DNA from 2 places in the Latilactobacillus sp. VITA-14 genome. Region 2 is predicted to be linked to the other one. Evidence: riboswitches for the same ligand, from Rfam matches in the RefSeq annotation. Region 2 holds a riboswitch; the other holds the start of a gene.
The links. A riboswitch is a leader RNA that binds a small molecule or an ion and turns the genes downstream of it on or off. The one in region 2 is predicted to bind thiamine pyrophosphate.
Positions count from the first base shown of each region.

Region 1: another riboswitch for thiamine pyrophosphate. It lies ahead of thiM (hydroxyethylthiazole kinase); the one in region 2 lies ahead of thiT (energy-coupled thiamine transporter ThiT).

Region 1 is NZ_JBJKTM010000018.1:21,251-37,775, forward strand. It holds gene ACF1X7_RS07895 (class A sortase) at 1-472, opposite strand, end outside; gene ACF1X7_RS07900 (NCS2 family permease) at 616-1,926, opposite strand; gene ACF1X7_RS07905 (adenylosuccinate synthase) at 2,096-3,376, opposite strand; gene ACF1X7_RS07910 (VanZ family protein) at 3,642-4,775, shown strand; gene ACF1X7_RS07915 (DUF1002 domain-containing protein) at 4,886-5,833, shown strand; gene nagE (N-acetylglucosamine-specific PTS transporter subunit IIBC) at 5,887-7,905, opposite strand; TPP riboswitch at 8,133-8,238, shown strand; gene thiM (hydroxyethylthiazole kinase) at 8,310-9,119, shown strand; partial or broken gene thiD (bifunctional hydroxymethylpyrimidine kinase/phosphomethylpyrimidine kinase) at 9,112-9,923, shown strand; gene thiE (thiamine phosphate synthase) at 9,916-10,587, shown strand; gene ACF1X7_RS07940 (sugar O-acetyltransferase) at 10,773-11,390, opposite strand; gene ACF1X7_RS07945 (M13 family metallopeptidase) at 11,451-13,346, opposite strand; gene ACF1X7_RS07950 (FAD:protein FMN transferase) at 13,451-14,530, opposite strand; gene ACF1X7_RS07955 (ABC transporter permease) at 14,611-15,864, opposite strand; gene ACF1X7_RS07960 (ABC transporter ATP-binding protein) at 15,857-16,525, opposite strand, start outside.
Region 2 is NZ_JBJKTM010000005.1:66,547-83,351, forward strand. It holds gene pflB (formate C-acetyltransferase) at 1-176, shown strand, start outside; gene pflA (pyruvate formate-lyase-activating protein) at 281-1,099, shown strand; gene ACF1X7_RS03575 (LysR family transcriptional regulator) at 1,211-2,176, shown strand; gene ACF1X7_RS03580 (manganese-dependent inorganic pyrophosphatase) at 2,230-3,153, shown strand; gene ACF1X7_RS03585 (hypothetical protein) at 3,211-3,564, shown strand; gene ACF1X7_RS03590 (heavy metal translocating P-type ATPase) at 3,665-5,458, shown strand; gene thiT (energy-coupled thiamine transporter ThiT) at 5,517-6,119, opposite strand; TPP riboswitch at 6,168-6,264, opposite strand; gene xerS (tyrosine recombinase XerS) at 6,407-7,468, opposite strand; gene ACF1X7_RS03605 (alpha/beta fold hydrolase) at 8,114-8,947, opposite strand; gene ACF1X7_RS03610 (NADP-dependent oxidoreductase) at 8,953-9,963, opposite strand; gene ACF1X7_RS03615 (TetR/AcrR family transcriptional regulator) at 9,965-10,546, opposite strand; gene ACF1X7_RS03620 (DegV family protein) at 10,677-11,519, opposite strand; gene trhA (PAQR family membrane homeostasis protein TrhA) at 11,540-12,184, opposite strand; gene ACF1X7_RS03630 (DUF1836 domain-containing protein) at 12,339-12,857, shown strand; gene ACF1X7_RS03635 (DegV family protein) at 12,900-13,769, opposite strand; gene ACF1X7_RS03640 (MarR family winged helix-turn-helix transcriptional regulator) at 13,869-14,291, opposite strand; gene ACF1X7_RS03645 (NFACT RNA binding domain-containing protein) at 14,443-16,158, shown strand; gene pyrE (orotate phosphoribosyltransferase) at 16,270-16,805, opposite strand, start outside.

The DNA.
Region 1 (16,525 bases), on a different contig from region 2:
CTTTTTCCATATCCGTTAAGTAGACCTTATCGCTGACGCGCACATTTTCAAGTGGCAGAAAGATGTTTTGGAAAGAATACCCTGCTAAAGCATAATTGTTAACTGCACCCATTTGCTGATCAGGTTTCATTGTGCCTCCACCTTGAGCCATTGTGTCCTCTGAGACGCCTTTCATGACTGGCAAGGCCATCTTGACACTTGGAATTGCAACTTTTCCTAAGACAATCACATCACCTTTAATAGCGGCATTCACAATCTGTTTTGTATCGAGTGAATCAACCTTATCAAAATCAAAGCTCGCTTTTTTATGTTGGTTTTTCTTAATTTGAGCAGCTGTGACGTCCATCTGACGATGCGCCATCATTTTAACCAGTTGGTTGCGGATTGGATTGATGAAGACCAACACTAATCCAACCACTAACAGAATGGCTAATAAGCCATTAATTAATCGGTTTCTTGTCTTTTTTTGCATAACAGTTTAAACCCTTCACTAGTATTTACGACTATTGTAACACACTATTTTATATTTACCGGCTCTAAATCCTTGTGATTCGCAATTAATAACAGCAACACATAAAAACGCACAACCGAAACTTTCGGCTGTGCGTTTGTTGTTTATTTTACGTTTAAGATGTACATAAAGACCACGAAAACAAAGAATAAAACATACATAATTGGATGAATTTCTTTGCGACGACCAGCTGTAATCATTGTGATTGGATAGACGATAAAGCCCAATGCAATCCCGTCAGAAATACTGTAAGTCAGTGGCATACCTAGAACGATTAAGAAGGCAGGAATTGCAATTTCTAATTTTTCCCAGTCAATTTTCTTCAATGATTGAGCCATTAAAACACCGACAATCACTAATGCGGGGGCCGTCACTTGTGACGTGACAACCGTCAATAATGGTGAGAAGAATAAACTGAAGACGAATAACACACCCGTCACAACGGCCGTTAAACCAGTTCGACCACCAACAGCAATCCCAGCGGATGATTCGACAAAGGCCCCAACTGGTGATGTTCCGAGTAATGACCCAGCTAACATGGCCGTTGAATCTGATACCAAAGCTTTCCCAACGCGGGGCATCTTGTTATCTTTCATGAAGCCGGCTTGTTCAGCTAAACCGACCAATGTCCCGGCGGTATCAAAGAAGGTCACTAATAAGAAAGTGAGTACAACGACCCACATTTGAACGGTGTTGATATCGCCAATGTGATTTAAACCAGCTAAGAAAGTGGGTTTCAAACTTGGCGCAGCTGCAACAAAGTGTGTTGGCAACTTAATTAGGCCACTGATGGCTCCCACAATTGAGGTTAGAAGCATCCCGATAAAGATTGCTCCTGGTACTTTACGGACCATTAAAATAACGGTAATGATTAAGCCGAAAACAGTTAACCAAGTCGTCCCTTGCGAGAAGTCCCCCAAACCAACAACGGTTGATTTGTTCGCAACAATCAAGCCACCACCGTGTAAACCGATGAAAGCCACAAACATCCCGATCCCAGCTGAAATCGCTAGTTTCATATTCCGCGGAATGGCATCAATAATGATTTCCCGTAGCTTAAAGACAGTAATCAACATGAAGATTAATGAAGCCACAAATACACCCGCTAACGCCGTCTGCCATGACACACCCATCCCGATAACCACTGAATAACTGAAAAAGGCATTAATCCCTAAAGCTGGTGCGGTTGCAATTGGGTATTTAGCATATAACCCCATCAAGAAACACCCGATCGCACTTGCTAATGCTGTGGCTGCAAAAACAGCCCCTTTATCCATCCCTGAATCACCTAAAACGCTCGGGTTAACGAATAAAATATAAACCATTGAAATAAATGTGGTGAATCCTGCTAGGATTTCCCGTTGCACTGTTGAATGTTGTTCTTCAATCCCGAAGAAACGACTTACTCTTCCCATAACGACTCCTCTAAACCAACTAATTTTCCCACTATCTTTTTAGGGGTAATGTGTGTATAATACTGACTGGTGCCAAACCCATGAGAATGAAAGTTTGTTGGCGTGTTTAACGACACGTTTAGAAAACGAACTTTGCATTCTCTTTTTTTGTACTCTTTTTCAGCAATACCTACCAGATAGCAGATAAGACATTTGTTTGTTCACGATCTGGACCAACAGCAAATGTTGCTAATGGTAAATCAACTAATTCTTGAATTCGTTCAACATAGTGCCGCGCATTAGCTGGCAAGTCTTCTAGCGTCTTAGCACCCGTGATATCTTCATCCCAACCAGGTAATTCTTCATAAATCGGTGTGCAACGTTCTAATTCGCGGAGACTTGCTGGATAACGATCGATTTGTTCGCCATCTAATTCGTAAGCGACACAGATCTTCAATGTTTTAATCCCAGTTAGGACATCCACACAGTTTAATGATAATTGGGTCACACCCGCCACTCGTTTTGAATGCCGAAGCACAACTGAGTCGAACCAACCAACGCGTCTTGGGCGACCAGTAACAGTACCATATTCATGACCGGCTTCACGAATGAAGTCGCCAGTTTCATCATCTAACTGAGTTGGGAATGGGCCATCACCAACGCGTGAGGTATAAGCTTTAGCCACCCCAACCACTTCGTCAATCCGTGAAGCACCAACTCCTGAACCTGTTGAAACGCCGCCGGCAGGGTTTGATGATGTCACAAATGGATACGTACCTTGGTCGATATCCAAGAGGATGCCTTGTGCGCCTTCAAATAAGACATTCCCCTTTTGATCCAAAACATCATTCAAAACAACTGAAGTATCACAAACATATTGTTTAATTTCTTGACCATATTGATAATATTCTGCAAACATTGTCTCATATTCAAGTGGTTCAGCACCGTAGATTTTAGTAAAGAGCGCATTTTTTTCGTCTAAGTTTTGTTTTAATTTAGTTGCAAAGAGTTCCTTGTCCAATAAATCGGCAATCCGAATCCCACTCCGAGCGGCTTTATCCATATAAGCTGGGCCAATCCCACGATTAGTCGTCCCAATCTTTTGATCACCCTTGGCTGCTTCTTGTAAGCCATCCAATTTAGAATGGTATGGCAAGATAACGTGTGCCCGATCTGATACTCTTAATTGACTCACGTTGATCCCTTGATCCGTTAAATATTTCAATTCAGAAACGAGGGTCTTCGGATTTACAACGACCCCGTTGCCAATCACGCTGAGTTTGTCACTGTTAAAAATCCCAGATGGAATTAATTGTAAATGGTAAGTTGTGTCACCCAACTGAATGGTATGACCTGCATTGTCGCCACCTTGATAACGCGCGATAGCATCAGCATTTTGACCTAAAAAGTCGGTAATCTTGCCTTTACCTTCATCGCCCCACTGTGTTCCAACAACTACTACAGATGTCATATAAACATACTCCTCTATTCGAATCCGTCTTCAGATCCGCTATTTAAACCCTAAAACTCACAAAAACTATTGTAGCAACAAATTATCTCAAAATCAATATAAAAGACGAACTTTAAAATCTCTAATCAGCCTTTATTCCGTAAAATCTTAACGATACATATAACCGATAAAATACAAACGTAAATAACGAACAATGATCCCTGTTTTGACAGGCGTTCATTAAAAAAATACAATATAACCACATCTAACACCAAAGGAGCTCATCATGGTTTACGTCAGCAATATCATTACTGCGGCAATTGCCTTTCCATTCGTCGCAATCATCTTAACCGTTCCACTGTTAGTTTACCACTATCATCGTTATGGTTCGCTAACCATCCTGCGTAGTGTAATTCTCTACAGCTTCATATTCTACTTGGTAGCCGCTTACTGCTTAATTATTCTTCCCCTCCCCCCACGCTCGGTGGTCGCTCATTTAACCACCCCGCGCTATAACTTAGTTCCCTTTACGTTTGTCCGGGAGTTTATCAACTCAACCCATTTCGTTTGGACCGAACCGAGTTCATACCTCGCAACACTTAAACAAGCGGCAACCATTCAGCCGTTGTTTAACATCTTTTTAACCGTTCCATTTGGCATTTATTTACGTTACTTCTTTAAAACGTCTTTCAAACAGACCTTATTACTTAGTTTTACGTTATCCCTATTCTTTGAACTCACGCAACTTTCCGGACTGTATGGTATTTATCCTCGCCCTTATCGGTTATTTGATGTTGATGACTTATTGCTCAACATCTCTGGCGGACTACTTGGATTTTATCTCCAGCCCTTGGTCACCTTTTTCTTACCCACTCGTGAAAGTTTGGATCAAGCAGCCTATGCGCGCGGTCAAAAAGTGGGCTACTTCCGGCGCTTATTGGCACTTGCCGTTGATTACTGTGTGTTAGGCATCATTACATTTGCAATTGCTGTTATCTGGCGATTACTAAAACTACCCACCATTCATTCAGAAATGCTTCAGTACTGCCTGGCAACTGGTGCTTACTTCTTAATGCTCCCCGTTTTTTGGCGTGGCAAAACACCTGGTCAATCTCTCCTGCAACTACAGATTGTCGCTGACCATCATCCTCGTTGGGCGATCTTCTGGCGCCAGCTACTCCTATTTTTCATCGTCATTCCCAGTTTTCAACTCTGGCGCGTCACCCTGGATGCCGCTGTTGCTAGTGGCCAACAACATTTTGACGTCTATCTCTTTATTATCGGTCTCTCACTCTTACCACCACTGTTATTCACCGGTAACTTCTTATTAAGTTGGGTGACTAAACGACCACAATTATTCTACGAGAAACTAACCCATACACGGGTCATTAGTAGCATTCACCCCACTCAGCAACCTTAAAAAAGCCTTAAAATCATCTTTAATTCCTAAAAATAGTTAAAATCGGATACTTTACGGCTTGAATTGGCTATACTAAAGGTATCATTCGCTTTGAGAAAGGATTATTGCTTATGTTTAATAAATTGAAGTTCCTCATCCCCATTGCATTTACTGCTATTATCGGTCTGAGCGCACAACCGGCCTTTGCCGACAGCACCACATCGTGGGACAAACCCGTTGCCACTCTTGGGACCAGCCTTTCTAGCACCCAAAAAGCTGATACCCTCAAGACACTGGAAAATGCCGCGAATGTCACAGATGTCAGTGAACTAACAGTGACCGGTTCCACACTTGTAAAATATCTTGATCAAAATCAACAAACATTTAACGCCAACTCAAGTGTCTACTCAAGTGCTTTAATTCAAAAAAATGACAGCAATACCGGCATCAATGTTAAAATTATCGATTTTAATGGCCGTAACAACATCACCACAATTACAGCCAACCAATATAAAAATGCGGCCTTAACCGCCGGCGTCACGAATGCGACAATATACGTGACTTCCGCCATTCCAATCGATGGCTCTGGCGCCTTAGCTGGTGTTTACGCCGCTTTCGCTGAAAATGGCGATTCACTCAACCAAGCGCAAGTAACTGCTGCTCAAGACGAAATGAGCACCCTCAGCGATATCACACAGGCTAATAAAGGCACCGATGGTTATTCAGATTCCCAATTGAATAATGCCGTCACAGGTGCCAAAAAAGACATGGCAAGTAAGGGCAATAATCTGACTGTTAACCAAATTACTACCATCGTCAATAATCAACTCGAACAAAACAACCTCACCAACATCATCAACAATAATCAAAAACAACAAATCATTAATGTTCTCGTTAAAATCCAAGATTCCGGTGCTTTAAATTCGGATGATTTCAAGAATCAAGCCGGTAAGTTAATGAATAATATCCAAAGTGGTGCGAAAAACATCTTCAATAAGCTCAACACCCAAAGCAATCGGAACTTCATTCAAAAACTCTTTGATAGCATGGCTAATTTCTTCAAAGGATTATTTAACTAAATAACACAAAAAAGCCCCGCAAACTGAAGTTTGCGGGGCTTTTTATTTATTCATTATTTCGTTGTTGCTTTTAAGGCAACTGCGTCTGCAGCAACTGTGGTACTCATTGCGTTAAACTTAATGTAATCAACAGCGGGCATGTTGGTAATGATCACCATCATTGCCGTCTTCTTACCAGCAGCAGTAATTTGATTCAAATCAACCGTTGCTAATAAGTCGCCATGTTTGATTGTTTGGCCTTCTTCAACAGCGACTGCAAAAGGTGCGCCATTTAATTCAACCGTATCAATTCCCATGTGCACTAAGACTTCTAAACCGTTCGTTGTTTTAATCCCGATTGCATGTTTCGTTGGGAACACAGTCATAACAGTCCCATCAACTGGTGCAACAATTTTGCCGTCTGTTGGAATGACAGCATAGCCATCACCGAGCATTTTTTGAGCAAAAGTTGGATCATCAACATTTTCAATATCGATCAATTCACCATTAGCAACTGCATAGAAAACATCTGTTTCACCTGAGTTAATATCGCTATCAACAGGTGCTTCAACTGGTGCGGCAGCTTGTTCTGGTGTACTTGTTGCGATTGGCGTATTGTGGTTATAAAGTTCTTTTAAAGCATCAGCAACAAATTGGACTTCTGTTCCAATAATAATTTGAATGTTTGTTTTATCTAAAACGTTAATCCCAGCAGTACCAGCAGCTTTAATCGCTGATTGGTTAACATTGGCAGTGTCTTCTAATTGTAATCGAAGACGTGTTGTACAGTTGTCAATCACTTTGATATTGTCTTTGCCACCGATTGCAGCGTAGATCCGTTTTGCTTGAACCATGAATTTATCATCAGTAGCGTCTGTTTCAACGCCAGCAGTATCTTCATCAACAGCATCTTCTGCTTCACGACCTGGTGTCATCAAGTTAAATTTCTTGATGGCAAAGTTGAACCCAAAGTAGTAAATAACTGCCATGACCAACCCTTCAACCAATAACATCAACGGTTGGTTAGCAACTGGGTTTTTCAAACTTAAAACATAATCGACTAATCCAGCACTAAATGCGAAACCAGCTGTCCAGTGGAAGAAAGCAGCAACAGCCAATGAAATCCCTGTGAAAGCTGCATGCAATACATAAAGTGGCCATGCAACAAACATGAATGAGAATTCAAGTGGTTCTGTCACCCCTGTAAAGAATGACGCAAAACCAGCAGCTAACATCAATGAAGCTGTTGCTTTACGGCGTTCTGGACGAGCATTTTTGTAGATTGCGTAAGCCCCAGCAGGTAAGCCGAACATCATGACTGGGAAGAAACCAGCTTGATACATCCCTGTCTTACCAATCACAGCTGAACCAATCGCAAGTGATTTCGCACCACCCAAGAAATTCCCGATATCATTAATGTTAGCAACATCAAACCAGAACACAGAGTTCAAGGCATGGTGTAATCCGGTTGGAATTAATAAACGGTTGAAAAAGCCGTATAGACCGGCACCAAACCAACCCAATTTAGAAATTGCTTCACCAAATGACACTAATACTGTAAAGACGGCTGGCCAAACAAAGTACAAGATAGCTGAAACAACCATCATTGCAGTTGCCGCCATAATTGGCACTAAACGTTTCCCACTAAAGAATGAGAGGGCCATTGGCAACTTCACGTTGTGGAAGCGATTATACATTGCAGCCGCAATTAAGCCGGCAATAATCCCGATTAAAACATTCCCTTCAATCTTACCAAAAGCTGGATTTACTTTAGCGATGTCTGATAAACCTTGCATCGCTTGAATTGAAGCAGGTGCCAAGATTGTCTTAGGCACTAAGAAAGCGACTAAACCAGCAAGTGCAGCTGCACCATCTTGATCCTTAGACATCCCGAGTGCTAAACCAACGGCGAATAATAATGGCAGGTTATTTAAAATTGCACCGCCACCGGCTGATAAGAAAATTGTAAAGACGTTTGCGTTTGAATCGCCATTGCCAACCCAGTTCGCAATCCCCATTAAAATTGCGGCTGCTGGTAAAACAGCAACTGGCAACATTAATGAACGACCCATTCGTTGTAAGTAATTCTTCATAAGTTTTTCTCCATTCATTTTTTCGTTAATATGATTAAATCATTAATGTAAACGATAAGCAAGCGCTTAACAACCGGTATAGACCTTTATAAATAGCGGTTGAAGCGGTTTCATGCACACAAAAAATATTGGTCTATACCTAAAAGTTAACAAATAATATCTGATTCACCAAATAAAACGGTTGCATTCACCTACCACACTCTCTATACTGAGGGTACAAATTAATCGCTTTGCACTAGGGGTGTTCTTAGAAGAACTGAGATAGGTTTGTACAGCCTGATCCCTTTGAACCTGTAAGTTCAGACTTGCGTAGGAAAGTGCCTTTCTTTAGACTACTCACACCACTTTTCTATGCATTCGTGCATCGTTAAGTGGTTTTTTTAGTTTTTAAGGGAGGTTTTTATATGGTTGTTTCACTGTTAGAAAAAGTTAGAGCGCTCAATCCAATCGTTGCTAATGTCGCAAATGGCGTCACAATTGATCAGGTCGCCAACGCACAAAATGCAATCGGTGCCTCACCAATTATGTCTAATGCACCAGAAGAAGCGGAGGGAATTGTTACCATCGCACAAGCCATTACGATTAATATTGGTAGTTTGTGGGCACCACAGATTCAAGAAATGATGGCCCTAATGACCGCCGCTTATCAACAACAAAAACCCATTGTTCTTGATCCAGTGGCAGTTGGCTCACTGGCCTACCGCCAGCAAATTATCGAGCAACTATTAATACTTGACACACCAACTCTCATTCGTGGTAATGCAGGTGAAATTGCTTATTTTGCTGGGATAGATTGGCAAGCAAATGGCATCGACGCCGGGCATGGAAATAGCGATCCAGTCATTATTGCTAAGGCCGCGGCCAATCGTTTACACACCATAATTTTATTAACGGGTCCGACCGACATTATTACAGACGGTCAACGCGTTACGCTGATTTCAAATGGTACCTCACTTTTTCAAACACATGTTGGTTCAGGTGATATGTTATCGGGTCTCTGTGGTGCATTTGTTGCAGTTCATCCTGCAGATCCCTACCAAGCCGCTATCGAAGCAGCCGCCACATTTGCCGTTGCCGGCGAACTAGTAGCCACAGCAATGGAAACACCGCTACCTGGGACCTTCTATCCCCAATTAATCGATTATTTATTCCACATTACCCCAGCCAAAGTAGCAAATACCGTCCAACTAAGTGAGGTGCCTACTCATGAATGAATTCCCACAAGCTCTAACCATCGCCGGTTCTGACAGCGGTGGTGGTGCTGGTATGCAAGCTGATATTAAAACTATCCAAGAGCGCCATGTTTTTGCAACCAATGTAGTTGTCGCGATCACCGCTCAGAATACGCTTGGCGTTCAAGCCAGTCTGCCACTACCACTATCACTAATCAATCAACAATTCGCTTCATTGACTACTGACTTTAAAATTCGTGCCTGCAAAACGGGAATGTTGGCAGATGCTGAACATGTTGCAACGGTCGCTGAAAATCTACGCCATTATGATTGGGGGCCGCTACCCTTGATCCTGTAATGATTGCCAAGGGCGGTGCACAGCTACTTGCCGACGATGCCATCGATACCCTACGTACTGAATTATTGCCGCTAACCACAGTGCTGACACCCAACTTACCCGAAACCGAAGTTCTCACGGGCAGCCGCATAAAGACAACAGCTGATTTCAAACAAGCGGCCCACCAACTCCAACAAATGGGCGCCAAGAATATCATTATCAAAGGGGGCCATTTAGACTATCAATCACAAGCCGCCGATTACGTCCTCTACGCTGATGGACAAGATGAATGGTTAACTACACCACGAATTGCTACTAAACGAACACATGGCACTGGAGATACGTTTTCAGCTTGTTTAACCGCCGAGCTAGCTAAGGGCACCCCTTTGAAAGCAGCAATTCATATTAGCAAAGCCTTTATCCAAGCCGCAATTGCTAATCCGATTGCTGTTGGTCACGGCCACGGACCAACCAATCACTGGGCTTATCAGGAGGTTCATCATGACTAACATTTCCCGGGAAATGTTCCAAACTTATTTGGTAGCGGGTACCCAAAATACCGGTATGGATGATTTTCTAAACATTCTCGAACAAGCACTACAAGCCGGCATTACCTGTTTCCAATTCCGTGAAAAAGGTGCTGGTAGTCTGCAAGATTCCGATGCGATTTTAAAGTATGCGACAGCGGCTCAAGCCCTTTGCCGCCATTATCAAGTCCCATTTATTATCGATGACAATCTCGATTTAGCACTTCAAATCAATGCAGATGGTATTCATGTCGGCCAAAGCGATCACCCGTGGCATAAAATTGAAACGGCCAAAGCACACGGCTTAATAACTGGTCTATCTTGCCACACTGAACAAGAACTTCACCAAAGTCATAATCAACCGATACTTGATTACATTGGCATTGGTCCAATTTTTCCAACCAATTCCAAAGAAGATGCTAAACCAGCACTTGGCACTAATCGCTTACGTTTCTTAACGCAGCAAAGTGAACTACCGGTTGTTGCGATTGGTGGTATCAACCAAGAAAACGTTGCTCAAGTCGCAAAGACTACCGTGGATGGAGTTGCCGTTATCTCAGCAGTCACCCACGCCACAGATATCGCTCAAGCCGTCCAAGCATTACAAAAGCCATGGCACCGCAGTACTGATGAAAACCAATCGTAATTAACCCTTATTACGGTTTGACCCATTCTGAATAGTATTTGCTGCCAGTTTGATCCACCAAACATTTAAAAAAGCCGCTAGAACCCTTTTTATAGAGTACTAGCGGCTTTTTCTCGGTAGTTTGCTGATATTTAGCTTAGTGCTTTGTTAGTGATGACTACTCCATTTAACACTACTCGGTAAACTTATTCATTAGCAAGAGCTTCAAAATAACTTGCTTTTTGCTGCGCCCAGTAGGCCTCTTCTGCCTCATCAATCGGCCGGAGTACCCGACATGGATTACCAACTGCAATCACGTTATCAGGAATGTCTTTAGTCACAACTGATCCAGAACCAATCACCACATTGTTCCCAATTGTCACGCCTGGATTAACAACCGTATTGCCACCAATCCACACATCATCCCCGATGGTGATTGGCTTACCATATTCCAAATCATCCCGGCGTTCTTGTGCCGTCGTTGGGTGACCAGCTGTGTAGAGTCCTACACGAGGTCCAAAGAAAACGTGGTTCCCAATCGTCACTGGTGCTACATCAATAATGATGCAATCGTAATTCATATACACATGCTCACCAATGCGTGTTTGGCAACCATAATCAGTTCTAAATGGTGGCTCAATATATAACTCTGAGCCACTTTTCGCAAATAAAGACTTGGTTAATTCGCGTCGGTAATCTTGTTGTTCTTCAGTGGTTTGATTAAACAACCGAGTAAGTACGCGCGCGTGTTTCATATCGGCTCGCAATTCTGAATCGTTCGCCCGATAAATTTGACCATTAATCATGCGTTTTTTTTCTGACATTTCTTTATCCCCCATCACTACTAAAATAGGTGCGTCACAATTGTGGCGCACCTTTTTAATTTACCAAATTGCAACCCGTTTAGCGGGTGCTAAGTACATCTGATCAGCTTTCGTTACATTAAATGTCTCGTAAAAGGCTGCCAAGTTTTGGACCTGAATATTGGCCCGCAACGCGTTTGGTGCATGAACATCAATATTTAACAATAATTGTTGATATTGCTTTGTAGCTTTCATCCGCCAAATCGTTGCCCAATTGACAAAGAAGGCTGCCAAATCAACATCAGGTTCTTCTTTGGCTGCTTCAAGGGCACAACTCAAGCCACCCGCATCGGCAATGTTTTCCGAGACAGTTAATTTCCCGTTAACTGTTGCGCCTGCATATTCTAGGCCATCAAATTCTGCAATCATTTCTTCCGAAAGTGTCTTGAAGTGAGCTAAATCTGATTCTTGCCACCAATTATGCATGTTGCCATACTCGTCGAATTGCGCACCGTTATTATCAAAAGCATGTGAGATTTCATGTGCAATCACTGCACCAATCCCACCGTAGTTAGCACTGCTACTTTGTTCTAAACTGTAAAAAGGTGCTTGCAAAATAGCCGCGGGAAAGACAATGATATTCTTCGAAGGTGAATAATAGGCATTAACTGTGGCAGCGCCCATTTCCCACTTATTACGATCCACCGGTTGAGTAAGTTTCGCAAAATTTTCCGTTTCAATCGTTCGAATAAAGTCAGCTGTATTTTCAAATAATGTCCCATCTTCTGCTTTAGGTACTGTGACCAACTTCGCAAAAATAGGGGCAATCTGATCCGGGTAACCGACATGAATCCCAAGGTGGTTGAGTTTTACAATCGCTTGTTGGCGTGTTTTTTCGGTTAGCCAGTCATTTTTTTCAAGGCGTTTTTGATAAACACCAATCATTTTTTGGACCATCTTTTGGACGTCGGCCTTGGCTGCTTCACCGAAGTATTGCCGACCGTAATAATCGCCAACAACTTGATTGAACATCCCTAAGGCAAGGTAGTAAGCACTCTTTTGTTGTGGACGAGCTTCCTTACTACCAGATAACGCACGACTATAGAGCGAACTAATTTGGCGTGCCTCTTCATTCAGATAACCGCTCCAACTACGAACTGTCATGACTAACAGCCACGCTTTGAACGTTTCGAAATTGGCGTCTGTCACAAGCTGATTCAGTTGCGCAAAATACTTCGGTTCCGTCACGATAATTTTTTCCGGTTGAACAGGTAGCACCTTGCTAAATAAACGTGGAAAATCAAGTGTCGTTTGTTGTTGCATAAAATCACTCCAAAGCTGTGGATTATAGAGCTTCGTGTAATCCGCTGCTTCTTCGGCACTCTTCACATAAGGTGCCAGTGACCGATCAAATGCCAACGCTAATTTGACCGTCTTCGTTGCATCAACGGGCGCAATCCCAATTTTCTGCAAGAGCTGAACCATCATATCCGTAAAGACCGCCAATAAATGGTCAGCATTGGGATTGTCAGCTTCATAATAGGTCTTATCTGGCAAAATTAAGTCGCTAGCTTCCGCATACAAGGCGTGATGGGCTGTGTCTTTCATGTCAGCATCGACAGATAAGCCAAATGGTGTTGGTAACCCGGAAAGTACCCAATCAGCTAACCCACGATTGTAAGTTGCTAAACTATCGAGAGATTGCACCCGGGCTACCATTGGTAGAATCGGTTTCATACCGAGTGCATCCCGCGTTTGAAAGTCCGCAGCTAGTTCGTAATAATCTAGAAAATGTTGTAACAATGCGTTCTTTGCGGTCGACATCTTAGCAAAATCAGCCATTAATTGCTGATCAATCTCATCAACCAAGGCGACAAAGCCGCCTGTTGCTGGTTTATCCGCTGGAATTTCAGCCGTTTTTAACCATTCTTGATTCACTGCCGTATAAAAATCATCTTGCATTCGCACGTTTGTCATCATTGTCCTCCTCAAAAGCAGATTCTTTCCCAATTTTAACATTTTGCCACTTTTTCCGTTAATGCTTTGACCCCCATAATTGCAAAAAAGCCGCAATTTAGCGGCTATTTCGTTGGTAATTGTTTTTCAACTTGATAATTTGAATCTTGGTTAAGTTTAAACGTCTTCTTCAAACCGTTTGATAGATAGATTTTATTATCTTTTGTGATCATGATGGCTTGGATATTCTTCGGTTTGTTGTTGATGAGCTGCATGCCTTCGACAATCCCCTTATTAAAGACAGCATTTGAAAGGGCATCTCCATCTACTGATTTAGGCGAGATAATTGTGACACTCGCTAGGTTATTTTCATATGGGTAGCCAGTATGGCGATCAAAGAGATAAATGTAAGTATGCCCGTCTTTTTTTAGATAATGTTCATAAATCCCTGCCGTAACAACCGAAATATCACGGCCTTTAATCGTACCGACTGATTCTCCACGCGCCTTTTTCGGATCTTGAATGCCGACCGTCCATGGTTTGTTCTTCCCTAATGGTGAATGCCCCATAACAATCACATTCCCATCTAAATCAATAACGGCTGATGTCACACCATTTTCCTTAAAAACTTGTTTAACTTGATCGGCAATGTACCCCTTAGCAATCCCGCCAAAATCAAGTCGCATGCCTTTTTTCTTAAGGTAAACTGTACGTTTAGCCTTATTCAAAACAACGTCATGATAATCGACTAATGGTAACGCTTGGTCAATTTCTGCTTGTGCTGGCACCCGCGCGCCTGGTAACCCAATTTGCCATAAATCTGTGATCGCACCAATGGCCATATCAAACGCGCCATCCGATTCTTGACTATAATGTAACGCTTTTTCCATTAGTGGCCACATATCTTTGCTAACCTGTACAGGTTTAACACCGGCATTATCATTAATCTTATCCAATTCGGAACCTGATTTGGTTAACGTTGCTTGATTTTCGGACTTTTTAATCCGCGCAAAAGCCTTATCTAGCACGGCTTCCTTGTCTTTATTATAGATTCGCAATGTACAAATCGTTCCGAGATAGTAATCACTTTTTTCATAGGGCTTTTTGACCAACGTTTCTTTGTCCGCTGGCTTACTTTGACAGCCTGCCAATACCAGTGTCACCCCTAAGAGTGCCAATCCGAATTTTACCCATCGTTTTTGCATCGTTCAATCGCTCTCCTTGCTACTAAAATCACATGGCTCTATCATACCATGAATCCGCTTTAATTGGTTGTAAAAATCTTCTACTGGCGCGATTCTTTGAGTTGCTGATAGGTGGCAATTAATGCTTTAAAAACACCTTTATCCGAATAAACTAGAATATTCATGCGATAGATAATTAATGCTAAATAAGTCAGTCCAATTAGTGTCGCCATGGCTATGAAGAGTCCCATGCTAGCCCCGAACGCGCCAACATCACCGTTTGCCAGCCGCACAGGTAACATAATCTGTGAAAACAATGGCACATAGCTCACCGCCCGCAATAATGGAATATCGGTCTGTGATGCCAGTACAAAGCCACCCAAATAACTTAATGTGCCCAGTAAAATCAATGGCGAAATGGCTTGTTGTACCTGATCCATTCGAGACACAACAGCGCCTAACATTGCAGCTAATACGGTGTAGAGTAATACCCCAATAATTAAAAAGACTCCTGCATACCACATTGCTGGCGCAACCAAAGCACGACGAATAATCGGCAATAACTCTGCTAACGGTAGTTGCTGTTTCAAAAACTGAAACCCGACAATCCCAACTAAAATATAGACAGTAATTTGGGTGAGTAATAGGGCTAATATCGCGGCAATCTTCGCGAAAAATTGAATTTCAATCGAAACACTTGATAGAATGATTTCCATGATTCGCGACCCTTTTTCAGTCGCAATTTCTTGGGCAATCATTCCAGCATAATTCACGATAAAGATGAACATTAAGACCGTAATTCCAATTGAAATAATTTGGCCCACTTCTTTAGTGTTTTCCTGGGAAATCTTTTCATGACCATTCTGGTAATTAACCGTCACTGGTGCAATGACAGTTGGCGTCATCAATTTCTGGATCTGTTCAGGTGCAACGCCTGCTTGTTGCGCCAAAGCTACTAAATGAATCTGATTTAACTGATTCTCTAAGACACTCGCATCAAATGATGGACTATCTTTTCGTTCATAGTAGCGACTGATTGTCTGTCCTTTTTCCTCACTCAACAACAAATAGCCATCAATTCGCTCTTTCTGGAGCGCTTTGGTGGCTTGTTCCCGAGTCGTAATCTGCTGATCGATTTGATATGTTTTACCTTTTAACTGCTGTAATTCACTCTGTTCTGCTGGTTGCGGCGCCAAAACAGCAATTCTAACGGGTTCTTTGCTATGATCCATCAAGCGACTCACACCAAACGTAATCCCGAGCATCACAATTGGCATCAAAATCATGATTAGATACGCTGGGCTTTTAATATTCTTTAGAAATACTTGTTTAAAAATCACCTTAAACTTAAACATGGCCTTCCTCCACTTTCATTCTAAAGATTTCATCGAGCGTTGGTGCTTGTTGACTAAACTCTAGGATATAGCCATTTTGTGTCGCTAAGTCGAAAATCGTTTTACCAACCGTTTCGTCTGCCAAAGTTAATTCAAACCGCTGCCCGTGCTGTGTTACACGTGAAACACCGTTGATATTTGCTAAAGTTTCGCGTGCTAACGGTGCTTCTAAGAATAATTGCGTTCGGCCAAACTGATTCCGAATTTCATCGATTGTACCGGCGAGCACCACTTGCCCATCGCGCAACATCACAATCCGGTCACTAATCCGCGCAACATTCGTCATATCATGACTCGAAAAAATGATTGCTGAACCTTGTTCTTTAAGCCATAAAATACCTTCTTCTAAAAGTTCTGCATTCACTGGATCGAGTCCACTAAAGGGTTCATCAAGAATAATGAGTTCCGGTTGATGGATCAAAGTCGCAATCAACTGCACTTTTTGTTGATTTCCCTTTGAAAGATCCTTGATTTTATCAGTCCGCTTACCTTTCACCCCAAAGCGCACCAACCACTCATCAATCTGTGGTTTGATGTCTGCGATGCTGCGCCCACGAAGCTGTGCAAAGTACAAAATTTGTTGTTCCACGGTCATCTTTGGATACAATCCTCGTTCTTCTGG
Region 2 (16,805 bases):
GGATGCATTTAAATATCAACGTCTTCAATAAGCAAACCTTAATGGATGCACAACAACATCCAGAAGAATACCCAACATTAACGGTTCGGGTTTCAGGTTATTGTGTCTACTTCGCTGATTTAACGAAGGAACAACAAGACGACGTTATCTCAAGAACGTTCTTTGACGAAATGTAATCTAACGAAAGTGGATAGCAATATCCGCTTTCTGGTAAGGTCGTTAACGCGAATTAACGACTTTACCAGAAAGCATAGCTTTTCTTTTAAGAGGTGAAAGTGAAATGGCAATTAAATTTACAACACGGTTATCAACTGAAAATGTTGTTCCAGAAACCCCGATAACACCAGAGGTGCCAATTGGATATGTTCATTCGATTGAAACATTTGGTTCAGTGGATGGTCCCGGAATTCGGTTTGTCGCCTTTTTACAAGGCTGTCGCATGCGTTGCGAATTCTGTCATAATCCAGATACGTGGAATATTGGTAGCGGAGAAGCTTATACCGCAGACGAATTAATCGCAAAGGCACTGCCATATAAGGCCTTCTGGGGTAAAGATGGCGGAATTACCTGTAGCGGTGGTGAATCCTTAATTCAAATTGATTTTTTAATTGATTTATTTAAAAAGTGTAAGGCACAAGGGATTAATACCTGTTTGGATACTTGTGGGCAGCCGTTTACGTATAAAGAACCCTTCTTTAGTAAATTCAAAGAATTGATGAAATATACCGATCTTTCAATGGTCGATATTAAGCATATTGATCCAGCGGGGCACAAAAAGTTAACCGGCTTTTCTAACGAACATATTTTGGAAATGATTGAATATATGTCAAATCATGGTCATCATATGTGGATTCGGCACGTCTTGATTCCAGAACGGACGGATTACGATGAGTATCTCACTCGTCTAGGGGATTATATTCAAACGTTAAACAATGTTGACCGAGTCGAAGTGTTGCCCTACCATACGATGGGAATCGTGAAATACGAAAAGATGGGGATTAAATATCCGTTAGCGGGGATTGAACCACCGACCCACGATCGCGTTGTCAATGCGGAGCGTCTATTGCATACAGCAGACTATCCAAAGCAGCAACGCTAACATAAGAAAATTTTAAGCCTTTAATAAGAATGAGCAACGAAAGGGGTTGCTCTTTTTTTATATCTTTATTATTATAATGATAGGCGTAAACTAAAGAACGGAGATTTGAAAATGAAAACAAGACAAGAAAATATCTTCCCCTCTAAAACATTAACCTATTTCCTACAGTTAGCGGAAACGATGAATTATACCCAAGCGGCACAACTACTCGGTATCACGCAACCTGCTTTAACCCAACAGATTAAAAAATTAGAACGGATAGTCGGCGCGCCTTTATTTTATTCAGTCGGCAAGAAGTTACATATTTCGGATGCTGGTCGGACGATGTTGGATGCTACCCATCAGATTCATGATTTATTAAATACTGCGATGGATAAAATTCAAAGTTCAACGAGTGCGACGCGCGGTAAGATTAATATTGGGATTTTAGCATCGATGGAAATCAGTGTTATCCAATCCTTCTTAATTCAATACTATAAACAATTTCCTGACATCGAAGTCAGCATGCACTTATTGACTCGGAAAGAAATCTGGGACCGACTTGAAAATAATAAAATTGATATTGCCATTATGTATTTGCCAGATGACAGCATTAAGAACTGGAAACCTTATAAGTCACATAAGATTGTGGATGAACGCTTACTCTTTATCAGCCAAGATCCTGCTTTAAAGACGCGTAAGAAGATCCGTTTTAAAGATACATTAGATAATAAATGGGTGACATACCCAGATGAATACTATTTAAATCAATTCATCAGTGAAGCCTATAAGAATCAATTGGTTGATCGTCCAGTGAGTGCGGCTCAATTCACATCACCATTTGAAATCATGCGTTTTGCTGAAGCAACTGAATTAAGTACAGCTTTACCAAAGAGTTTTTATGAAGCACATAATTTGGGACTTAAGGGAAACGCGGTTCAATTTGATCCGGCCATTCAGTTCGAATTAGCTTTTGTCTTCCGCAAGGAAAAGGAAGATATTCCACGGATTAATAGCTTTTTCCGTGAATTCGACCATTATTTAGAAGAAAAAGATTATTTAACACGGATTAGAGAGCAAAACCGTAGAATCGTCTAATATTTTTGGTATAATTAGGATGTTATTTTTTTAAAAGGAAGGTCTGTATAAATATGAGTAAAGAATTAGTATTCGGTCACCAAAACCCAGATACAGACGCAATTGTTGCGGCAATGGCGTTTGCTTATCTTCAACAACAACTAGGAAACGACGTAGAAGCCGTTGCGCTAGGTGAACCTAATGAAGAAACAAGCTATGCATTGCGTCATTTTGCAGCAGCAACCCCTCGCATCATTAAAGAAGCAAGCAGTGAAGTTGACAGTGTGATGTTGGTTGATCATAACGAAAGCCAACAAAGTGTTGCCGATATCAAAGATTTAACAGTGACGCACGTTGTTGATCATCATCGAATTGCAAACTTCGAAACAGTCAGCCCATTATTCTACCGCGCTGAACCAGTTGGCTGTACCAGCACAATTTTATTATCAATGTTCAACGAAAACAAAGTTGAAATTCCAGCTCAATTAGCTGGTTTAATGATGAGTGCTATCATTTCAGATACGTTGTTGATGAAATCACCTACAACAACTGAAAAAGATCGGATTGCGATTAAGACATTGGCTGAAATTGCTGATATTGATTTCGAATCATATGGTCTTGAAATGTTAAAAGCGGGCACTAACTTAGATGATAAGAGCGAAGCTGAATTAATTGAAGCAGATGCTAAAACATTCGATATGGCTGGTAAAAAAGTGCGTATCGATCAAGTGAATACAGTTGATATCGAAGCGGTCTTCAAACGCCAAGCTGCTTTTGAAGCTGCTATCGAAGCAGACAATAAAGCTAATGGTTACGACTTATTCGTACTTTTGATTACTGACATCTTAAACAGTAACTCAGAAGCGCTTGTTATCGGTGAACCAGCAGAAGCCTTTGAAAAAGCATTCAACGTAAAATTGAACAACCATCGTGCACAATTAGCCGGTGTTGTTTCACGTAAGAAACAAGTGGTTCCACAATTAACAGAAGCATTTTAATAACGATTAATAATAAAGTCCTTCGGGGCTTTATTTTTTTATTAGGAGGATAGGTAAATGACCGAGGAAAGCATTGATGCAATTCAAGTGATTGAAGCGACAATTCGAAATTGCCAAAAGAGTCAGCTGCAGTTTGTAGCGGGTTCGGCTCAATTTACTTTATTAAAAAATAGGCTTTACGCATTAGAAGTTGGTCGTGATTTATTGAACGGGCACACAGACATAACAGTCGAAGCCTTAGTCGAGGCACAAGCCCCGATTGAATCGATTATTCATAAAACTGAAAAAGCACTCTCTAATCAAAAAAAAACATCACCCGTGATAAAACGAATGACTCTATTATTAGCAGCGATGACTGCCGTGCAGACTGCTATTATAAACCAACTATCTGCAAAAAAGACCCCTCATTAATTTGGGGGGCTTTTTTTGTGTGCCGCCAGATTGGAATTATTCTAATCTAACTAAAAATGTGTTATAATGTAAATGAATTCACAAGAAGGAGCGATTGACGATGAAACATACCATCAAGTTTGCCTTAACAATTAGTGTGGGTGTGATTGCGCTATGCTTGGCGTTTTTGCTACATGAGCCATTGTGGGCACAGATTTTAGTGAGTTTAGCGGGGAGCTTAGTAGCGCTCTCGATGTTTATTGAGATGATTAAAACGCTAAAATCTGGTCAATACGGGGTGGATCTATTAGCGATTACCGCTATTATTGCGACGTTAGCAGTCGGTGAATATTGGGCAGCATTAATGGTCTTGGTCATGTTAACTGGTGGCGACTCATTGGAAGACTATGCAGCGCATAAAGCAGGCCGTGAGTTAAAGACATTACTTGATAATTCTCCGCAAACAGCGCATCGCCTTGTTAATGATGCGGTCGAAGATGTTTCAGTCGATAAGCTTCAAGTTGGTGATCAAGTGATTATTAAACCTGGCGAATTGGTCCCTGTTGATGGGCATATTATTGCAGGAAGTGCTTTATTCGATGAATCATCGTTAACGGGTGAATCACGCCCCGTTGAAAAAGCACTAAATGATGAGCTCATATCAGGCTCTGTGAACGGCGATACGTCGGTTACCATGCAAGTTGACCAATTAGCCGTTAATAGCCAATATCAAGCAATTGTACGGCTTGTAGAGACCTCTGCGGCACAACCAGCGCATTTTGTGCGCTTAGCTGATCGATATGCCGTGCCATTTACATTAGTTGCGTATGTGATTGCTGGAGTAGCTTGGTGGTTATCTAAGGATCCAGTACGGTTTGCAGAAGTGCTTGTCGTGGCTTCGCCGTGCCCATTAATATTGGCAGCGCCTATCGCGTTAATCTCAGGGATGAGTCGTGCTAGTCGAAACGGGATTATTGTCAAGGCTGGCACAACAATTGAAAAATTAGCGTCTGCTAAATCAGCAGCGTTTGATAAAACTGGAACAATTACGAATGGTCAATTGACGGTTGACCAAGTTGTGTCAGTGATTGGTATCGCACCAACCGATTTATTGCAATTGGCGGCTAGTGCGGAGCAAGAATCTTCGCATATTTTAGCACGGTCACTTGTTAAAGCGGCACAGGTAGAACAATTACAACCAATTGAAACATTAAAAGAAGCAACGGGCGCTGGGGTAGTTGCGACGCTGTCGTCTGGACAAACGGTTCGTGTTGGGAAACATCAATTCGTGACGCCAGATGCGCAACAGCCTCTGCAAGAACAAACCACTGTTTACGTTGCGATCAATGATCAATATGCGGGGTACATTACGTTTATCGATCATTTACGACCAGAAGCACCGGCCACGATGCAGACGCTCCATCAACTGGGGATTACGCGTTTGATGATGTTGACAGGCGATCAAGCGACAACTGCGCACCAGATTGCGGAACAAGTCGGAATTGATGACGTCCATGCAGGCTGTCTGCCAGTCGATAAGATTCATTTAATTGAACAAGTACCGCAAGACCAACGCCCACTAATTATGGTTGGTGATGGGGTCAACGATGCACCGTCACTGGCAAGTGCTGATGTCGGGATTGCGATGGGGGCCCATGGCGCAACAGCCGCAAGTGAATCAGCGGATGTGGTGATTCTAAAAGATGATTTAGGACGGGTTAGTCGTGCCGTTCAAATCGCGCGTGACACGATGCGCGTTGCTCGCCAGGCGGTTTTGATTGGGATTGCAATCTGTATTGGGTTAATGTTGATTGCCAGCACCGGGATTGTTCCAGCATTAGTGGGGGCTTTATTCCAAGAGGTTGTCGATACAGTTTCAATCTTATATGCATTACGAGCTAGAACGGATCGTTAAGGGAATTAAAAAGAGCCGTATTAACACCATTCAAGTGTTAATACGGCTCTTTTTTTGTTTATTTTTCAGATTGTACGTGTAAAACCATGTCTTTTGGTAAATATAACTTAGGCACCATGGCTAAACAAATACATAGAACGATGCCGGTTAGAATGAAGCTAGCGATAAAGCTGCCACCGTTAACAGTGAGCGAGTATAGCCAAGCATTCATACCTTTGGGAGCGTATGAGCCCCAATAAACGGCACCGGCTAAGAAGTGGCAGAAGTATTTTGCAAAAGTACCAAAAAATGCGGCCATCCATAAAAGGGTCATCGTTTTGACTTTTGTATGATTTTGAATACTTGCTTGAATAGGTCGTTGTAAGATACCTGCTAAACCAACAACCATGAAGGCAATGGTAAATTCTAGCAATCCTTGCCATACGTTCAAGACACTACCGTTTCCTAATCCACGTAAGATTAAGTCTAGTAGACCCCAGATTAAGCCGGAGACCATTCCAGGAATGGCACCACGGCGTAAACTGTAGATTACAATAGGGATAATCCCAAAGGAGACTTCGATTGCGGAAGGCCCCGCTGTATGGGGGATGTATTCCAATGCCACGGCAAATGCCGCGATGATTGCCCCTTCAATTTGAATCAATAGACGCTGATGTTGCATAAAAATAACCCCTTTTCTTGTTCAACCAACACAAAAAAGGAGTTATCATTTCAACTCCATCACAATTCCTACGCTTGTCTTAACAAACAGGTTCGAAGGGTCTGATTAAAATCACTCTCAGCCAATGGCTCCCCTTTGCGATGGTTAACATTTAATTTTTAGGAACGCTTTCAGTATACTCGATAGCTGGTATAAGTCAAGCAATGTGTAAATCGACGAATTGATGTAAACCAAATGACTGTTAGAACGACGTTGATAATCGTTGCCAAGAAGAGCACTAATAGTGGCTATTCAAGCTGGTCCATTGCCGAGCGTTGTTCATCAGCAACGACGTGCGTATATAAGTGAGTAGCTTGCGTGGTCGTTTGGCCTAGTTGGGTCGCAACAATTGTTTCACTATGAGTTGCCGCCATGAGATCAGTGGCAAGTGTATGGCGGAACTTGTGTGGTGTGAGACGCACGCCAAATGCTTCAGAATACTTCGCGACTAACTTTTCAATGGCATAGTTGCTCATACGCTTGGCGCTGCCACGATAGCGACTGACAAATAAGGCTTGTTCATTATCTTCTTTTAGATAGCGTGATTTACGAATCTGGCAGTAATCCCTTAAAAAAGGTAAACTCCACGGAGCAATTGGGACAGTATCTTGCTGTCCGCCTTTACGGATCACGGTAATTGTAAGTTGTTCAAGATTCAAATCGTTGATGTTGGCTTGGGCCAACTCTGATAGTCGGATGCCCGTTGCCAGCGCCAGTACACAGATGGCAATATCGCGTTCGCAATTTTGCTTGTATGATGCCAGTTGGCGATTAGAAAGCAAGTTAGGGTAATCAACTTGCATGAAGGTGATGAAGTCGTGTTTCTTTTCACCGGTCAGCAGTTGTTTGCTGATGTGTCGTGAACGTGTCGCCATTGTTTCTGAAGCTTTAAGTAGTTTCACCTTCTTCATGACGTTTCGGTAAAAATAAGGCTCACCATCAGCTTGTTCGGCTTCAATGGTTAAGAAGTACCAGAGCGCATTTAATGCGTTAATCGAGCGGTTAACGGCTTGAAAGGAGAGCTTATGGTTATTTTGTTTACGCTTATTCATTAGAAAAATCTTGTAGAGCTCAATATCTTCGAGTTTCATTTTTTCGAGTGCGGTCAGTGGCATCTGGTCGATAGAGGGGACCGCGACGATCTGTTCATCAACTAACCAGGTGAAAAAGCGAACGTATTCTTGTAAGTATTGATAGAGCGTTGCAGAAGAGTAGGCGTTTGCCTGGCGGTTAATGTAGAATTTACGAATGTAATCCGGAAGATTGGCGAGTTGCTTTTCGCAGAGTTCTAAGTAACGTTGTTGATCCATGATGGAAGACTCCTTAATTAACAGTTTAAAGATAGTTTAGCAAAAATGAGGTGAGAATACTACAAGTGTTGTTAAAACCATAATTTTAACAACACTTGTATTGCAAACCGTTCCGCAAACTGATGATCAGATGGTCTTATTCGACTATCTGCATAGCAACCTAAAGATCCTTATTCCGTTTAAAAGTTGGTATATCAACGTTTAAGGCCTTTTTTAACGATTTGATATGTGAGTTTTAAGGCTAAGATGTGTTAATATGCGTATTTACCAATTAAAATCTGCCATAATCGTCAGATTAATCACGGATTTGTGCCTGAGCTTAGATGAATTCTGAATTTAAAGTTAAGTTTGGCGATATCGGTTGGCCAGTCAGTTTGATTCATCATATTGGCGTTGAGTAACTTGTAATAGTTTATGAATCGTGCAGTGTAAAAAACAAACGCATTAAGTGCGGTTCATCAAATCAATTGAATGATGTTGGATAATAAGTGGTTATTTTAGCGCTCTTTTAAGGGATAAGCGTTTCTTCGCATAATATATATTATGTAAACTAAAATAGATTTAAAAAATTAACTAAGCCTACCCACTCGTCACCAGCGTTTAAGCGCAGCAAAAAAGCGCCATATTAAAATGACGCTTCTGTAATTAGTGATTTAAAAACTGAGCCAACAAAGCTGCAAAGTCATTTGGATTTTGGAATAACGCCATATGACCAGCATCTGGGTAAAGTTTTAATTGGGAATTTAAAATCCGTTCATGTAATTCATATGAACCATTAACAGGTGCCATTCGATCGTGATCGCCGTTGACAATCAATGTTGGTTGGTTAATTTGTGCCAGGTTTGCCGGTTGATCGTGCGCATACTGTTTAATTGCCATTAATTGACGACGATAAGCGGCTAACGTAATGGCTTTATCTTCAACAATTTCACGCTGTTTTAACCGGTTAATGAACGCTTTACCAGCCTGTTTGCCTTGGGGCGTTCTGGTGAAGAAGAGGTATTCCTTAACGTCTCTATGCGTTAAGAAGGACCGAATTAAGTCAAAAGTTGTTATGCGCCCCACTTTGGCGATTTCTGAGTCACCCTGGGGACCTGTTCCGACTAAAATTAAGTGATTAACACTTGAGGAGTATTTTAAAGTGAAGGCCTGTGCAACAAAACCACCCATCGATAATCCAAGTAAATCGAATTGAGTGAGCTGCATAGCTGTTATAAAAGCATAACAATCAGCTACCATTTGCTCAATCGTCGTGGGGACTTTGCCATCCGAGAAACCAACACCACGATTATTAAAGACAATCACGCGTCGTTGCTGACTGATCAGGTCAATTAATGCAGGGTCCCAGTTATCTAAAGTGGCTGATAAGTGATTCAATAAAACAAGTGGTAAGCCGCGACCGGTACCCACTTCGCGGTAAGCAAACCGTTGGCCTTGTTGATCTTGAATAAATTGGTTGGGGGTTGTTAGATAAGTCATCTTGATTAGCCCGCTTGAACCTTAATCACCACTTTACCAGTTGGATGGCCGTGAGCAACAAGTTCTAGTGCCTCTTTAACGTGTGCTAAATCGAATTGATGCGGATCGATGGCTAGTACAATCGCTTGTTGTTCAACAATTTCAGTGATTTTTTTGAGTTGGGCACCATCTGAACGAACGAAAATAAAGCGATATTCAACGCCCGCTTTTTTAGCGAGGCGATCCCATTTCCGCCCGGCCAACGAGAATAAGAGTTGCTTCCAAAATGGTAATTGCAATTGTTTAGCGAATTGTTTGTTTGGACCGGCAATCAAGCTTAAAATCCGCCCGCCCGGCTTCATAATCGCCATTTCACGTTCAATATCTGCTCCACCGCGTGTATCAATCACGTAATCGATTTGATCTAAAACTTCCCAGTAATCGGTTGTTTTGTAATCGATATATTGGTCAGCACCCAAATTCAAAATGTGATCTCGCGCGGCTGCATTGCCTGAAACAATCACGGTTAAGCCTAGTGATTTTGCGATTGGGACGGCTATTTGACCGAAACCGCCTGAACCACCAGGGATAAACAGCGTTCGGTTCGATTGGGCTGCCAATTCCTCAAATAGCCCCTGATAAGCCGTTAAGCCAGTCAGTGGGATTGCAACGGCTTCACGTAGCGATAAATCCTTTGGCGTGTACCAGATTGCATCGGTGGTAACCGCGACATATTCAGCAAAGCCACCGATTTTAGCCAATGGTAAACGCGCATAGACTTGATCCCCGACTTTGAAATCAGTGACGTCTGTTCCAATCGCTGTGATTTCACCGGCAATTTCATTACCTAAAGTCAGTGGTAAAGCATAGTTTTGCATTAATTTAGTATCGCCGCGGATATTCATTGGATCCAATGGATTCACCGCTGCATAGGCGACTTTGACGAGTACTTCATTGGCTAGCGGTTGTGGGCGATCAATTTCTTGAATCGTGACAGCTAGTGTTTGATTATATTTTTTAATTTGAGCTGCTTTCATATTAGAAAACCTCTTTCCACGGGAGTGTTTGTAGAGTTTGTTGCACAATTGCTGTTAGCGTAGTTGAATCTGGGTTCACTTTAGCCATGACCCGGATACCAATGAGCGCACTTTGAAGCGATGCAGCTAAAAGATCAATTGCAACAGACGGTTCTAGTTCGGCCTGGCCGGCAATCAGTAATGCCTGCAACAGTGCTTTTTCTTGGGTTAAATAATGCTGAATCAGCGTTTGGATGTCTGGTTCTAATGAATTTAACGTTGCCGCGGTATTCACCACTAAGCAGCCGGCTGGTTGGTTATCCGGATGGTCAATAAATATTTCAAAAATGGCTGTTAAGCGCGACCTTAAATCGGTATGCGTTGCCAGTACTTGCTCGAAACGCTCGTTAATTTGGTCACGATAATGTGCTAGTACTTGGATAAACAGTTCATGTTTATCGCCGAATGTATCGTAAATACTGCGCCGGTGAATCCCCATTGCATCAACTAGGTTTTGCATTGAGGTATTCTCATAGCCTTGTTGCCAAAAGACAAGCATGGCTTTGTCTAAGACAACCGGTGATTCAAATGTTTTTGTCCGCATCTGGATGCTCCTCTCTTATTAGAACGTTCATTCTAATATAAACGATTCTTTGAAATAACGCAACTAGATTTTGCGCAATTTTAAGGGGCAATAAAAAAGAACGCCTCGAATGAGACGTTCTTGTCAGCTGTTATTTTGTCCGATAGAAAATACCAAACGCCCCTAGGCCAACGTGACTCATAATGACCGGGCTGGTTAGTGCGACTGTATAAGGCACATGGGGCTGTGTTTCTTCAAGCGTTGCTTGGATCTTAGCGGATAGTTCATCCGTGATTCCGACGTGTGAGATGCCGATTTCCGCAACGTCTTGGGTGGCTAAGTATTCACGGATATTGTTGAGTTCTTTTGTAAAAGCTTTTAGTCCCCGCCCCTTTGCGACGACTTCTAATTCCGTATCTGTTAAGCGCACAATTACCTTGAGTTTAATGATTTTCGTTAATAGCCCGGCCATTCTACTAATTCGACCACCGCGTTGAAGCGCGTCAAGTGAATCTAAAAAGACGTAGGTTTCGGTTTTACGACGGATGTCATCGAGATGCGCGATAATATCATCAAGAGGCTTCCCTGCTTCAACGTCTTGGGCGGCAGCAACCACTTGATAAGCAAGTCCACGGTCGATTGCTTTACTATCAATCACGTGTACGTCACTTGTTGATTGGTGGGCTGCTGTGTGTGCCCCTTCGATTGTGCCACTTAACAAGCCGGTACAATGAATCGATAGAATCGTACTACCATCAGCCCCTAATTGATCATATAAATCGACGAAACTGCCGACAGTTGGCTGACTTGTTGTTGGAAAATCGGTCGTTGCATTTTGTAAGCGACTTAAAAATTCAGCGCGGGTAATGGTTTGTCCATCAATGAAAGACTCATTTCCTTGTTGAATCGTTAAGGGGACGATGTGAATGTCATATTTGGCGCGTTCGTCTGCTGTCAGTTGAATCGATGAGTCCGTTACAATTTTAATTGTCATATGAGTTGTACTCCTTCAAGTTAAATGTTGAGGTAAATTGAAAAAAACATCAGGGTCGTTCCGAGCATTACGAAAAAGTGCCAAATCAAATGTAAGCCAGGAATTTTAGGAAAACTATAAATTAGAGCGCCAACGGTAAAGACTACGCCACCACTGACTAACAGCCAAAAACCAACTGGACTGAGGTTGACATAAAGGGTCTTACCAGCTAATAAACATAACCACCCCATCACAACGTAAATCGTTGTTTCAATCTTTTGGTACCGACCGTGGCTCAAAATGTGCGTTATAATACCGGCAATCGCTAGTGTCCAGATTGCAATCAGTAAGCTAATTCCTGTTGCATGGCCAATAAAAATCAAACAATATGGCGTGTAGGTACCAGCAATCAGCAAGAAAATATTGCTATGATCGAATATTTGAAACACGCGCTTGGCCTTGGTAAATGCTAAGCAGTGAAATAAAGTCGAAGCGAGATACAGTAGCAGTAATGTGGCGCCATACACTGCTAGACTAGCAATCGCGACTGGTGAGAGTGTTTTATGAATGCTTTTGACCAGGAGCATGATGACTAACGTTAAACTACCGAAAAAACCAATCCCGTGGGTAATGGCATTCCATATTTCATAAATCAGTTGTTGTCGTTTAATCGTGGAAAGTTGCATGGTTCTCGCCTCTTTTTCTCTATTTGCCGAGTATTATAGCGCGAATGTAGATTATAAGTCAATAGATAATAGAATTCGATTCTATGTTAGTGACAAATGATAATTGCTATGGCATAATAAATATACTATCAACAGATTGGTGGCGTTAATCAGTATGCAATCACAAGAATTTGAAAAATGGTTGGGTGACTTTCAACAATTGCGGTTACCATTATGGTCTGAATTTCCAGATTTAGACCTCTATATGGACCAAGTCATTAGTGAGGTCAATAAACGACTGAGTCCTTTGTTGGACGTTAAAATAACGAAAACAATGATTAATAGCTATGTCAAAATGGCGATTATTGAACGACCGGAAAAGAAACGCTATAATCGGGATCATTTAGCCGAATTGATTGTGGTCAGCATTATGAAATTAGTCTTCCCGCTCGATGTCATTAAACAAGGGATTTCGCAATCGTTGGCAAACGACACCGCTGGTAAGGCATATGATCAGTTTGTGCGGTTATTTAATGCCGAAATTGCGAATATTAACGCGCAATCAACGGTTAATGAATTCAATTTAAACGAGGAACCGCTCAACATTGTTCAAAAAGTAGCCGTTAAATCCGTTATTTATAAGCTAATTGGGACGAAGTTGGTTACCTTAGAAGAACCCGTTTCTATCTTATAAGTCACAAAAAAAGCCTGTCGAATTGTTCGACAGGCTTTTAAATTAGGCTTTATCAAAATCTTTAATCCAAGCAAGTGCAATGGCTTTTTCACCAAGATGGGTCCCGATAACTGGGCCAAAGTAGCTGATATCAATTGGTAAGTCTGGATAGTTTGCTTGAAGCTTATCACGCCATGCAATCGCTGCTGGTTCATCGTTAGCGTGAATGATTAGTGCGCGTAATGGATAGTCAACACGTTCGGCTGTTTCAGCAAAAATTTGTTCAGCGCGGGCGTAAGCCTTCTTCAATGAACGAACCTTCTCAAATGCCGTAATTTTGTTAGTGTCAGCGTCAAACGTTAAAAGCGGTTTAATCTTCAACATGCTACCAATAAAAGCAGATGCGTTTGATAAACGACCACCACGCACTAAGTTTTGTAAGTCGTTAACAATGAAACATTCATCCATTGTGCTTTTTAGATCGTCAAGGCGTGCGATAATCTGGTCGACGGTCACTTCTGGGTCGCGTGCCATTCTGGCCGCTTCCGTTGCTAAGTAGCCCATTAACATCACAGTAATCCCTGAATCGTATGGGACAACCTGGATGTTATCGATGGTGCTTGCCGCATTTTTCAATGTCGTGACAAACCCAGAGATGGTACTAGCAAGGTGGATGCTGATGACAGCATCATACCCTTCGTTGCCGAGGTCTTCGTATAGTTTTAACATTTCACCCAGTGGTGGTTGTGATGTACTGGGGAATGTTTCGGATGTTTTTAATTTTTGATAGAACTCTTCAGTGGTTATATCAACGCCTTCATCATAGACCTGGCCATCAAGGATAACCGGAATAGGTACGACGAAGAGATGATGGTCTTTCACTTGCTGTTCTGTGAGATAAGCGGTACTATCAGTGACTACAGCAATTTTCATGGTGACACCTACTTTTTTATTATTCGGTAATAACTATATCATAAATGGTAGGTTAATTCCCCTAAAAATGCCGATTTTCCGAAAAATGTATAGGGCGTCTCATTTTAATGGTCGATTAAAACTTTGATAATAACGGTTCAGTAGGATTTTTAAAAGTTGCTGTTCATCGGTACTCCAGTTTTGTTGAATGTGATTTTCAAGTGCAGTTTGAAGTTGTTGCAACGTACTTAATGCCGTCTTGGCGGTCGGTGTTAAGGCGTAAACGCGTTGGCGCGGATCAGCCCCGGTCACTTTTGTTAACAGCCCTTCTTGAGCCATCGTATTTAACTGCCGACTGAGTGTCGATGCATCGAGTTTGGTTAACGTAATTAATTCTGCGTGCGAAATGCGTTCTTGATCGGGTTCAATGGCCATTAGAATGTTGACTTGGGCTAACTTCAAGTCGAGTCGTAGCGCCCAGTGTTTCTTTTGTTCTTGATACAATAGATTCAGTTGATTAAACGTTGCTGAGGTTGAGCGCACGGTAAATCCCCCTTTAATTGTATAAAGCAATTTGATAATTGTATTATACAATAGTCGTGTTAGCGATTGCAAACAACTAATTTCTTTGAGGTTCCACTGCAAAACCGTTACAATAAGTAAGACAATTCAATTATAGAGAGTGTGAGCAATAATGACCTTTGATGGTTTAATGACCCACGCCGTTGTAAATGAGCTAAATACAACTTTAGCAGACGGCAAAATTACGAAAATTCAACAACCTTATCCAAACGAAGTAATCTTAACGATTCGGGCAAATCGTAAGACCTATCCCCTTCTCCTATCAGCCCACCCATCTTATGCGCGAGTGCAAGTGACGCGGGTGCCTTATGCAAACCCCGCAACGCCACCGAACTTCGCGATGTCTTTACGGAAGTATTTAGATGGCGCCATTTTAGAAAACATCGAGCAAATTGAAAGTGATCGGATTCTAAGATTCACCTTTAAATCACGGAATGAACTGGGGGACTTACAACAACTATGCTTAATCGTTGAATTGATGGGCCGCCATAGTAATGTGATTTTGATTAATCAAGCGACCAATAAGATTCTCGATTTAATCCGGCACGTCGGTGTTTCGCAAAACCGTTATCGGTTCTTAATGCCTGGCGCCGATTATGTTAATCCACCGGCTGCAACCGGGGTTGATGGTTTTACGACTGATTTAAAGACGCTTGATTGGTTAAGTTATTATAACGAAGCTGCTGATGAACAAGTCAAATGGTTACAACAACACTTCCAAGGGATGAGTCATGAAAGTGCCGTTGAACTACAAACCCGTTTAATGGATCATGACAATTATTTGGCGGTTGTGACTGATTTCTTCAAGCAATTCGACCAAGTGACACCAACGTTAACAGTTGGTGACAAGAAGTCGTGGTTCACGGCCTTCCCTTATGAGAGCCTGACAGGGACACTGAGCCATTTTGACACGTTGAGTGAGCTGTTAGACCAATATTACTTACACAAGGCGCAGCGTGACCGAGTGCAGCAACAAGGTGGTGCGCTCATCCACTTCATCCGCAACGAGATTCAAAAGGATGAAAAGAAACTGAAAAAACTACAAAAAACGTTAAAAGCAGCCGACAGTGCGGATGATTACCGGATTAAGGGTGAAATTTTGACCACCTATTTGCGGGAAGTCGAACGTGGCATGACTGAAGTCACGTTGCCCAATTTCTACGACAATAACGAACCGCTTAAGATTACCTTGTCGAACCAGATTAGCCCTTCAAAAAATGCGCAGAAGTATTTCTCGAAATATCAGAAGCTCCGGAATTCAATTGCCTACGTCAATGAACAAATGGCAAAGACCGAAGCAGAACTTGCCTACTTCAACACGATTATGGCGCAAATTGAAATTGCTGAACCCAAAGATTTAGAGGATATCAAAGCTGAATTACAGGCTGAAGGTTATTTAAAGGCTAAGAAAACCGGTGCCAAGAAGCAGAAACGTTACAAGATTAGTGAACCTGAAGTTTTCTATGCGAGTGATGGCACCCGGATTTTCGTTGGCAAGAATAACTATCAAAATGATCAATTAACCTTGAAAAAAGCCCATAAAACTGATATCTGGTTGCATGTGAAGAACATTCCCGGGTCTCATGTGATTATTGATAGCCCAGATCCATCAGAAGATACGCTTCAAGAAGCCGGCAACTTAGCGGCCTACTTCTCGAAGGCGCGCTTATCAGCGGCCGTGCCAGTTGATTATATTCAGGTTAAGAAGATTAAAAAACCGAACGGTGCGCGACCAGGGTTTGTGATTTACGAAGGGCAACAAACACTTTATACGACACCAGACGAGCAACTCGTTCAAAAGCTACGTAACAAACCTGTGCAAGACTAATAAAAAGCGTTACTCCAAAGTGAATTGGGGTAACGCTTCTTTGATTGGTGCGGCTGATGGCACACGCTAAACGTGTTCTGCAAGCCATTACTTTCCGGTTAACACGCTATTCTAATGGGCGTCTGACCATGCTTGTGGGTCTTGGCGCCATTCATTGAGTGATGTGGCTTGTTCTGGAGTTAAGTTATCAGCGGCTTCTTCGACCGCTAATAAGGCGGAGAAATTCGATAAGGTCGTTAGTGGTAAGTTAGCAGTTGCGAAATTCTGTTGGCCGGCTGCCAGTTCGTATGAAAAGATGCCAAAAATACCAAGGACTTCTGCGCCCTCTTTTTGAGCGGCGGCCGCTGCTTGTAAGACACTCCCGCCGGTTGAAATTAAATCGTCAATGAGGACTAATTTTTGACCGGCTTTAAACGGTCCTTCGATTTGACGGCCTTGACCGTGATCTTTCGGTTTCGACCGAATGTAAACCATCGGTAAGTCGAGTTCGGCTGCGACCCATGCAGCATGGGGAATCCCCGCGGTTGCTGTTCCGCCGATGACTTTGACGTCTGGGAATTGCGCTTTGATTGCCGCAGCTAAGTTGCTGGCAATGAGCTTGCGGACTTTTGGATAACCAATCGTTAAACGGTTATCGCAATAGATGG